DNA from 3 places in the Delftia sp. 60 genome. Region 3 is predicted to be linked to each of the others. Evidence: predicted binding sites of a transcription regulator. Region 3 holds the regulator's gene; each other region holds the start of a gene.
The links. The regulator FNR, encoded in region 3, switches genes on or off when oxygen is low (the NO sensors DNR and NnrR bind a similar motif). The targets are predictions, from matches to a motif close to TTGATNNNNATCAA.
Positions count from the first base shown of each region.

Region 1: clpB (ATP-dependent chaperone ClpB) is a predicted target of FNR. The motif match lies at 1,973-1,986, and genes of this name have one in related genera.
Region 2: cyoA (ubiquinol oxidase subunit II) is a predicted target of FNR. The motif match lies at 1,938-1,951, and genes of this name have one in related genera.

Region 1 is NZ_PEFD01000001.1:5,461,371-5,464,644, forward strand. Features, by position in the region: gene clpB (ATP-dependent chaperone ClpB) at 1-1,877, opposite strand, end outside; gene CLV01_RS24580 (AraC family transcriptional regulator) at 2,011-2,919, opposite strand; gene CLV01_RS24585 (DMT family transporter) at 3,024-3,274, shown strand, end outside.
Region 2 is NZ_PEFD01000001.1:4,281,193-4,284,466, forward strand. Features, by position in the region: gene CLV01_RS19385 (hypothetical protein) at 1-353, shown strand, start outside; gene CLV01_RS19390 (MFS transporter) at 410-1,747, opposite strand; gene cyoA (ubiquinol oxidase subunit II) at 2,046-3,092, shown strand; gene cyoB (cytochrome o ubiquinol oxidase subunit I) at 3,159-3,274, shown strand, end outside.
Region 3 is NZ_PEFD01000001.1:2,851,210-2,854,483, reverse strand. Features, by position in the region: gene hemN (oxygen-independent coproporphyrinogen III oxidase) at 1-902, opposite strand, end outside; gene fnr (fumarate/nitrate reduction transcriptional regulator Fnr) at 1,065-1,784, shown strand; gene CLV01_RS12940 (hypothetical protein) at 1,866-2,153, opposite strand; gene CLV01_RS12935 (FixH family protein) at 2,333-2,647, opposite strand; gene ccoG (cytochrome c oxidase accessory protein CcoG) at 2,705-3,274, opposite strand, start outside.

The DNA of each region.
Region 1 (3,274 bases), 2.6 Mb from region 3:
CCGGCCAGCGCCTTGCACAGCTCGGTCTTGCCCACGCCCGTGGGGCCCAGGAACAGGAAGGAGCCCGTGGGCCGGTTGGGATCGGACAGGCCCGAGCGCGAGCGGCGAATGGCATTGGCCACGGCCGAGATGGCCTCGTCCTGGCCGACGACGCGGTCATGCAGCCGGTCTTCCATACGCAGCAGCTTGTCCTTCTCGACCTGCATCATCTTGGCCACGGGAATGCCCGTGGCACGGCTGACCACTTCGGCAATTTCCTCGGCGCCGACATGGGTGCGCAGCAGCCTGTGGGCGGGCGCGCCGCCCTGCCCCTGCTCGTTGGCCTGGGCTTCGTTGAGCTGCTTTTCCAGCGAGGGCAGCTTGCCGTATTGCAGCTCGGCCACCTTGTTGAAGTCGCCCTTGCGCTTGAGCTCCTCGATCTGGATGCGGATCTGGTCGATCTCCTTGCGGATCTGCTCGGAGCCCTGGGCGCTGGCCTTCTCGCTCTTCCAGACCTCTTCCAGGTCGGCGTACTCGCGCTCCAGGCTGCCGAGTTCTTCCTCGATCAGCTGCAGGCGCTTTTGCGAGGCCTCGTCCTTTTCCTTCTTCATGGCCTCGCGCTCGATCTTGAGCTGGATCATGCGGCGCTCGAGCTTGTCCATGACCTCGGGCTTGGAGTCGATCTCGATCTTGATCTTGGCCGCCGCCTCGTCGATCAGGTCGATGGCCTTGTCGGGCAGGAAGCGGTCGGTGATGTAGCGGTGGCTCAGCTCGGCCGCAGCCACGATGGCCGGGTCGGTGATGTCCACGCCGTGGTGGGCCTCGTAGCGCACCTGCAGTCCACGCAGGATGGCGATGGTGTCCTCCACGGAAGGCTCCTCGACCAGCACCTTCTGGAAGCGCCGCTCCAGCGCCGCATCCTTTTCGATGTACTTGCGGTATTCATCGAGCGTGGTCGCGCCGATGCAGTGCAGCTCGCCGCGCGCCAGGGCCGGCTTGAGCATGTTGCCCGCGTCCATGGCGCCATCGGCCTTGCCGGCACCGACCATGGTGTGGATCTCGTCGATGAACAGGATGATGCGGCCCTCTTCCTGCGCCACTTCCTTGAGCACGGACTTCAGGCGTTCCTCGAAGTCGCCACGGTATTTGGCGCCGGCCAGCAGGCCCGCCATGTCCAGCGACAGCACGCGCTTGTTCTTGAGGCTTTCGGGCACCTCGCCGGCCACGATGCGCTGGGCCAGCCCCTCGACAATGGCGGTCTTGCCCACGCCGGGCTCGCCGATGAGCACGGGATTGTTCTTGCTGCGGCGCTGCAGCACCTGGATGGAGCGGCGGATTTCGTCGTCGCGGCCGATCACCGGATCGAGCTTGCCGATGCGCGCGCGCTCGGTCAGGTCCATGGTGTATTTCTTGAGGGCCTCGCGCTGGCCTTCGCCTTCGGCGCTGTCCATGGTCTGGCCGCCGCGCACGGCGTTGATGGCCGACTCCAGGCTGGAGCGCGTCACGCCGCTTTCCTTGAGCAGTTGGCCTGCGCGCGTGGAAGAGCCGCTGCTGTCGGTCAGCGCCAGCAGGAACAGCTCGCTGGCAATGAACTGGTCGCCGCGCTTGAGGGCTTCCTTCTCGGTCGCCTGCAGCAGCCGGCCCAGCTCGGAGCCGACCTGCACCTGGTCCTGGTGCTGCACGCGCGGCAGATCAGCCAGGGCCTTCTCGGCCGCGGCCTGCAGCTGGCCCACGTTGGCGCCGGCGCGCTGCAAGAGCGAGCGCGGACCATCGTCCTGGCGCAGCAGCGCCACGAGCAGGTGCAGGGGTTCGATATTGGATTGGTCACCGCCCAGGGCCAGCGTTTGCGCGTCGGCCAGGGCTTCCTGGAACTTGGTTGTCAATTTGTCGATTCGCATGGTGTTTCTTTTCGCTCCTGAAACAGGGTCATTGCGATTTATCTGATACCGGCAGGGCAAATTTCAAGCCATGCCCGGCCCGCAAGGACAGACGCTTGCGCCAGATCAAGGCCGGCGAGACCGGCCATCCTTCTCAAGCATTGCGCTGAAAGATCGAGAACTGCGTAGGCGTAACGCCCAAATGCGCCCGGAAGCTGCGCACCAAGTGGCTGGCGCTGGAAAAGCCGCAATCCAGCGCCAGCTCGGCCAGCGGCGGCACGTTGCGCGCAGACAGGGCACGCCGTGCCCGGGCCAGTCGCTGCTGCAGCACCCATTCGTGCACCGTGCAGCCCATGCTCTGGCGGAACATGCGTGCGAAATGGAATTCCGAGAGGCAGGCCTGTCTCGCCAGTGCCGGTAGCGACACGGCCTTGGAGTCATGCAGATGCGCCTCGACATGGGCCAGCACCCTGCGCCGCATGGCCGCAGAGAGCCCGCCCAGCGGCCGCTGCAGCGCCTGCAGCTGGCGCGGCGTGGCGGACTGCAGCACCAGCCGATCCACCAGCTGCTGACCAATGGCATCGGCCGCCAGTTGCTGCTGCGGGTCCTGCCAGTCCAGCTGCATCAGCGCACGGGCACCGGCGTGGAAGGCCTGATCATCCCCGTAGATCTGCGCACGCAAGGTGCGCGAGCGGGGCTCGGCATCCAGCATGCGGACCACGCGCCCCGCCCAGGCCAGGTCGGACACATACAGGTGCAGGAACTGCACGGGCGAGCGCACCAGCCAGTGCGATTCGTCCTCTGGCGTGAAGATGCAGATGCGCCCCGGCGCCCCCATGGCCTCGGGCCGCGCCTTGAGCTGCGAGCCCTCGCCCCCGGCCAGGTAGACCGATAGCGTGTGGTGACCGGGCTGGCAGTAGCGCACCTCGTCGTCCACATTGGCCCAGACGGCCAGCTCCACCCCTTCGCTCAGGCGCACGCGCCGCTGCAGTCGGGCCTTGGAGCGTGACAGCACCTGGCACAGGTGGCTGGAGGGCAGCTCGGGCAGCGGCGTGGGCGTCATGGCAGCGATTGTGGTCCCGCAGCCATACCGACGCATGGCGCCAGGCCATCAAACCGCAGGAATCTGCCATGCCCGCCCAGCCTGCGGCGCCATCATCACCGGCCATGACTGCCACCCTCTATGCCCTGGTCGTGCTGATCTGGGGTTCGACCTGGATCGCCCTGAAGCTGCAGCTGGGCGCCGTGCCCGTGGAGCTGTCCATTGCCTACCGCTTTGCTCTGGCCGCCGTGCTGATGTTCGCCTGGCTGGCCTGGTCGCGGCAGCTGCGCGTGCCCCGCGGCCCGGCGCTGCCGCGCGTGCTGGCGCAGGGCCTGTGCCTGTTCAGCTTCAACTTCGTGTGCTTCATGCATGCCAG
Region 2 (3,274 bases), 1.4 Mb from region 3:
AACCACAGACACCCGAGCCCCATTCCAGCGAACCGGCCACCGCTGCCAGCGCCAACGGATCCGATCCGGCCAAACCGCCAACACCGCCGAAACCGCCCAAGCCACCAAAAAGCCGCATCGTGCCCTGGCTCATCGGCCTGCCCGTGGCCTTCTTCGCTGTGCTCATGCTGGCTGGCCAGTTGCTGTCCACGCCCGAAGGTGAGGCGCGCTGGGTGGAGCGCGAAACCATCAAGATCTGCCGCAAGGAAACCGCGCGGCCAGAGGCCGAGCGCAAGACGCAGCAGTTTGAATCGGTGCAGGACTGCGACAGGCTCGAATTCGACTTCAAGCAGCGCTACGGTGAAAACCCCTGAGGCGAAGTCACAACGAAAAAGGCCGGCAGAGCCGGCCTTTGATTTGCTGCGCCCGTTCAGTCGCGCGTCTCGATGGCGCGGTTGATGCCCAGCGCCGCCAGCGTGCACAGCGCACCCGACAGCAGATAGATCCCCAGCGCCACCAGTCCGAAGCGCGAGGACACGCCCAGGGCCACCAGCGGAGCGAATGCCGCGCCCACCAGCCAGGCCATGTCCGAGGACAGAGCAGCACCCGTGTAGCGATAGCGTGAGGGGAAGTTGGACGTCACCGTGCCGGCCGCCTGGCCATAGGACAGGCCCAGCAGGATGAAGCCGACGATGATGAACACGTTGTTCCCCATCGTTCCGCTGCCCAGCAGCCAGGGCGCCAGGAAGCTGAAGATGCCGATCAGGCAGGCCATGGTGCCCAGCGTGTTGCGCCGGCCCACACGGTCGGCCAGCCAGCCCGAGACCATGATGGCGGCAGCCGCACAGAAGGCGCCCACGATCTGCACCCCGAGCACATGGGTCACCGACTGGTCCGAGTACAGCGAGATCCAGGACAGCGGGAAGATGGTCACCAGGTGGAACAGCGCAAAGCTGGCCAGGGCGGCAAACGCACCGATCACCACGTTGCGACCCTCGTCGCGCATCAGCGGCAGCACGCCCATGGGCTCCAGCTCACGCTGCTGCAGCAGTTCGGTGTAGGACTGGCCCACGACCAGGCGCAGCCGGGCAAACAGTGCCACGACGTTGATGGCAAAGGCCACGCAGAAGGGATAGCGCCAGCCCCAGCTGAGGAACTCGTCGGCTCCCACATGGGCGTAGATGAAGGCAAACAGCCCTGCCGCGAGCACGAAGCCCAGCGGCGCGCCCAACTGGCCCATCATCGAATACCAGCCGCGCCGGTTCTTGGGCGCCGACATGGCCAGCAGCGACGGCAGGCCGTCCCACGAGCCGCCCAGCGCAATGCCCTGGCCTATGCGCAGCAGCGCCAGCACGATGATGGCGTTCACCCCCGCCTGCTGGTAGCTGGGCAGGAAGGCCATGCCCACGGTGCACACGCCCAGCAGAAACAGCGCCAGCGTCAGCTTGGTCGCCCGCCCCCAGCGCCGCTGCACGGCCATGGACAGCGCCGTGCCCAGCGGCCGGGCCACGAAGGCCAGCGAGAAGATGGCGAACGACATCAGCGTGCCGTCGAGCTTGGAAAGGTAGGGAAACAGCAGCGCCGGGAAGACCAGCACGCAGGCGATGCCGAACACGAAGAAGTCGAAGTACTCCGAGGATCGCCCGATGATCACGCCGACGGCGATTTCGTTGGGCGTGACATCTTCGTGGGTGTCGGCGCGGGACAGAGATTCTTTGCTCTCATAGCTTCCGCCGGGGAAGCTTGCAGTTGTGTCGAGGCCGCTCATAGATGGATGCTCCTTGTCTCGTCTCACTGACAGCTCTGTTCTACGCCCTCGCTTGATCTGGCGCAAGGCGGTTTCCACCTCGACCGGCCTCGGTGTTTGTCCTGCTGCGCGCGACGCGAAAATGCGGCCTCCGGACCGCCAGGCACCTGACGTGCACCCGTCCAGGTAGCAGAAAGTTCCCGGGTTCTCCTTGACGTTGGACAAAATGTCCAATGGACAAATTTATACTTCGTAATACATTTGCCCGGATCTTGTAATCCGCGTTTCTATGTAAACGCGCTCTTGTTGCGCCCCTAGCATGCTAAAAATCAAGGAACTCCGTGGGCCTGCGTGGCTCACCGCGGCCGCTTTGACAGCCAGTCTCACTGGCTGCAGCAAAGCCGTCGTGCTCAACCCCGCCGGCGACATCGCCGCGCAGCAAGGCAACCTGGTGGTCACGGCCACCTTGCTGATGCTGATCATCATCATCCCGGTGATCATCCTCACGCTGCTTTTCGCCTGGAAATACCGCCAGTCGAACACCGAGGCCCACTACGACCCCGAATGGCACCACTCCACCACGCTGGAGCTGGTGATCTGGTCCGTGCCGCTGATGATCATCATCGCGCTGGGCGCCATCACCTGGATCAGCACCCACAAGCTGGACCCCTACCGTCCGCTGGACCGCGTCTCGGCCACCAAGCCGCTGAGCACCGATGTCAAGCCGCTGGAGGTGCAGGTCGTGGCCATGGACTGGAAGTGGCTGTTCTTCATCCCTGAAAAAGGCATCGCCACCGTCAACGAGCTGGCCGCTCCCGTGGATCGTCCCATCCACTTCAAGCTGACCGCCACCTCGACGATGAACTCCTTCTACGTGCCTGACCTGGCCGGCATGATCTATGCCATGCCCGGCATGCAGACCGAGCTGAACGCCGTGATCAACAAGCCCGGCGTGTTCCACGGCCTGGCATCGCACTACAGCGGCGCCGGCTTCTCGGGCATGACGTTCAAGTTCCATGGCCTGAGCAACGAAGAGTTCGATCAGTGGGTTGCCAAGGCCAAGTCCGAAGGCAAGGCCCTGACGCGCGATACCTACCTGAACCTGGTCAAGCCCAGCGAGCGCAACCCGGTCGAGCGCTTCGCCACGGTGGACGAAGGCCTGTACGACAAGGTGCTCAACCGCTGTGTCGAAGAAGGCAAGATGTGCATGCATCACATGATGGCCATCGACGCTGCCGGCGGCGAAGCCTATCTCAAGGCCGTGGGCATGAACCTGCCCCAGGATGTGTGCACGGTGCAAAACGCCGACCGCGTCGTGGCCTTCCTGGACCAGCGCGACGGCTCCGCAGCCGCTGCGCAGCAATAAGCAGTTAGCGGACGCGGACGACGGCCAGACCGCCGCCCGCTCCCATCACGACCTAAGAGACTCGATATGTCTGAACATACCTCCCCGGCACAGGCCCACTGGCTGCTGGGACGCATCACTTGGGACTCCATCCCGATGGCGCATGAGCCCATCGTGCTGGCGACCTTCATCGCCGTGGTGCT
Region 3 (3,274 bases):
GCCAGCGAGTCCTCGGGCAGGGCGAAGTGGTCCATGCCCACGTAAACATAACCACCGTCCATGAACGCGGCGATGGAACGCGACAGCATGGCCAGCTTGTCGGCCCCCTGGGGCAGATCCTCGGCCGCAATGCGCCGCTGCGGCTTGAAGCGCTCGGGCAGGTGGGCATAGGCATAGAGCGCGATGCGGTCGGGCCGCAGCGCGTTGACCTGGGCCAGCGTGCGCTCGAAGGATTCGGGCGTCTGCTTGGGCAGGCCGTAGATCAGGTCCACGTTGATGGAGGCAAAGCCCAGCTGCCGCGCGGCCGCCACCAGCTCGAACACCTGCTCGGCCGGCTGCACGCGATGAACCGCGATCTGCACCTGTTCGTCAAAGTCCTGCACACCGAAGCTCAGGCGGTTGAAGCCCAGCTCCTTGAGCACGGCCAGGCGCTCGACGCTGACGGTGCGCGGATCGACCTCGATGGAGTACTCGCCACCCGGCTCCAGCTTGAAATGCTCGCGCAACAGGCCCATCAGCGTGCGCAACTCGTCGTCGGAGAAGAAGGTGGGCGTGCCGCCGCCCAGGTGCAGCTGGCTGACGGTCTGGCCCTTGCCGCAATGGGCAGTATGCAAGGCCATCTCGCGCGCCAGGTAGTCCAGGTAGACGGCGGCGCGATCGTGGTGGCGCGTCACGATCTTGTTGCAGGCGCAGTAGTAGCAAAGCGACTCGCAAAAGGGCACGTGCACATACAGCGACAAAGGCATGGCACGCGCTGCGGTACTCGATTTGCGTTGTTGCAGCGCCAGGATATAGTCCTCTGCACCAAAGGCCTCGACAAAGCGGTCGGCGGTAGGGAACGAGGTGTATCGGGGCCCCGGTACGTCAAAGCGACGCAGCAGCTCTGGGGTGACAGCGGTCATGGGTTTTTTCCTCTAATACCTCGACTGTGCCGCAGCACATCGGTCATGTCCTTGACTCATATCAAGAGTTGTTTGAGGGACTGCTGCGACAATTTGATCCAACTCATCGCAATCCACGAGGTCACCGCCGGCACGCTGTGTGCCGCTGATGTTTATCACTCCATGAACCTTCAGACCATCAAAGCCTCCTGCTCCAACTGCAACCTGCGCGAACTGTGCATGCCCATGGGCCTGGATGCCGAGCAGATGCAGCGCATCGACGACATCGTGGCCACGCGCCGCAAGGTCAAGCGCGGAGGCCTGCTGTTTCGCAACGGCGAGACATTCACCTCGCTGTACGCCATCCGCACCGGCTTCTTCAAGACCTGCGTGGCCACCGAGGACGGACGCGACCAGGTCACAGGCTTTCAGATGGCCGGCGAGATCATCGGCCTGGACGGCATCGTCAACGACCACCACACCTGCGATGCCGTCGCGCTGGAAGACGCCGAAGTCTGCGTCATGCCCTTCGACAAGCTGGAAGACCTGTCGCGCGAGGTCACGGCCCTGCAAAACCATGTGCACAAGGTCATGAGCCGCGAGATCGTGCGCGAGCACGGCGTGATGCTGCTGCTGGGCAGCATGCGCGCCGAAGAGCGCCTGGCCGCCTTCGTGCTCAACCTGGTGCAGCGCCTGCATGCGCGGGGCTTTTCCAAGTCCGAACTGGTGCTGCGCATGACGCGCGAGGAAATCGGCAGCTACCTGGGCCTGAAGCTGGAGACGGTGAGCCGCACCTTCTCCAAGTTCGCGGACGACAACATCATCGAGGTGCGCCAGCGCCATCTGCGCATCCTGGACACGGAGGCGCTCAAGCGCATCGTCAACAGCCAGCAGTGCCAGTGAGGCTGCAAGGGCGGCAAGCATTCATCCGCCAATGAACAAGGCCCGCGACAGCGGGCCTTGTTCATTGCGGCGGGCTCTCGCTCAGTCCCGCCCCAGCCCCTGCATGGCCAGGTCCGGGTCGGGCTCGGAGACCACGCCGTCATTGAGATCGCGGGCCGAGCGGCCCAGCATGGTGGTCATCAGGCTGGAGAGCATGGTCACGCCCCAGAAGGCAAAGAAGGCCAGCGTGTAGATGCCCTGGCGCGACCAGCCCAGGTCGCCGAGCCAATGCAGCTCCAGCGGGTCCACAAAGGCAAAAACCAGCATCTCCATCACGGCGGCTGCCAGAAAGGCAGGCCAGGCAATCCACATCCAGCGTTGGGCCAACATCAGCGATCTCCTTGTGCTGTCGAGGGGTCGCCTTCATTGTGCGCCGCGCCAACGCATGGCGCCAAGCCCCGCAGCGCCCTGCACGCCTGTAGGAAACCCTCACCCGTCGCGAATGCCGGAGATGCGATCCGCCATGCAAAAAGGCCGCGACTGCGGCCTCTTGCAGGGGTGCACGGCGATCAGCGGTCGGTGGGGTGATCGTGCGCGGGCGTGGCCGCATGGTTGCGGCCGGTGACGGCGGGCGCCATGCTCTTGGGCACTTCGCGCACGCCATCGGCACGCTCGTTGATCTTGATGCCGTTGCGGTAGTAGTCGGGGTCGATCACGGGATCGGCGCCATTGATGGCGATGATGGCCGTGATCACGGCAGCGACCACCACGGCCGCCGGGCCGGCCACCACCAGCCAGACATGGCCGAACTTCCACCAGGGCTTGCCGGCGTCGGGGTGCGAGGGAGCCTGCGCGGGCGCGGACACTGCGGGACTGGAAGACATGGGAAACCTCTTTCTTTCAGGCGGCAGGCGCGGACCGTGCCGCGCCTGCCAGGAACATCACCGGGGCACCAGGAAGACGGCCTTTTCGGACGCGCGTCCCGCGCCTGAATGCACGGCATCGATATCGAAGAATACGGTGTGCGAGCCCGGCTCGGCCGAACCGTAGGGAATCTGCAGGCGCGCCGCAATGCCGCGCGTCTCGGCCGGGCCGACCTCGACTTCCTGCTCGGACGCCAGCTCCAGCCCATCGAGGCCATGGGCGCTGATGCGGTAGCGCTGGGCCTGCTCGGTGGCATTCATGATCTGCAGGCGGTAGACATTCTCCAGCTTGCCGCCCGCCACGATGCGCGACAGCGAGGCGCGGTCGCGGATCACGTCCACCTTGACCGACTGGCGCAGCGCCAGGCTCACGATCATGGCCACGCTCAAGCCGATCAGCACGGCCGAGTAGATCAGCACGCGCGGACGGAAGATGCGGCGCAGCACCTGGGCACGCCGCCACAGGCCGGCCATGGCGTTCTGCGTGGTCAGGCGGATCAGGCCGCGCGGGTACTCCATCTTGTCCATGATGGAATTGCAGGCGTCTATGCACAGGCCGCAGCCAATGCATTCGTATTGCAGACCGTT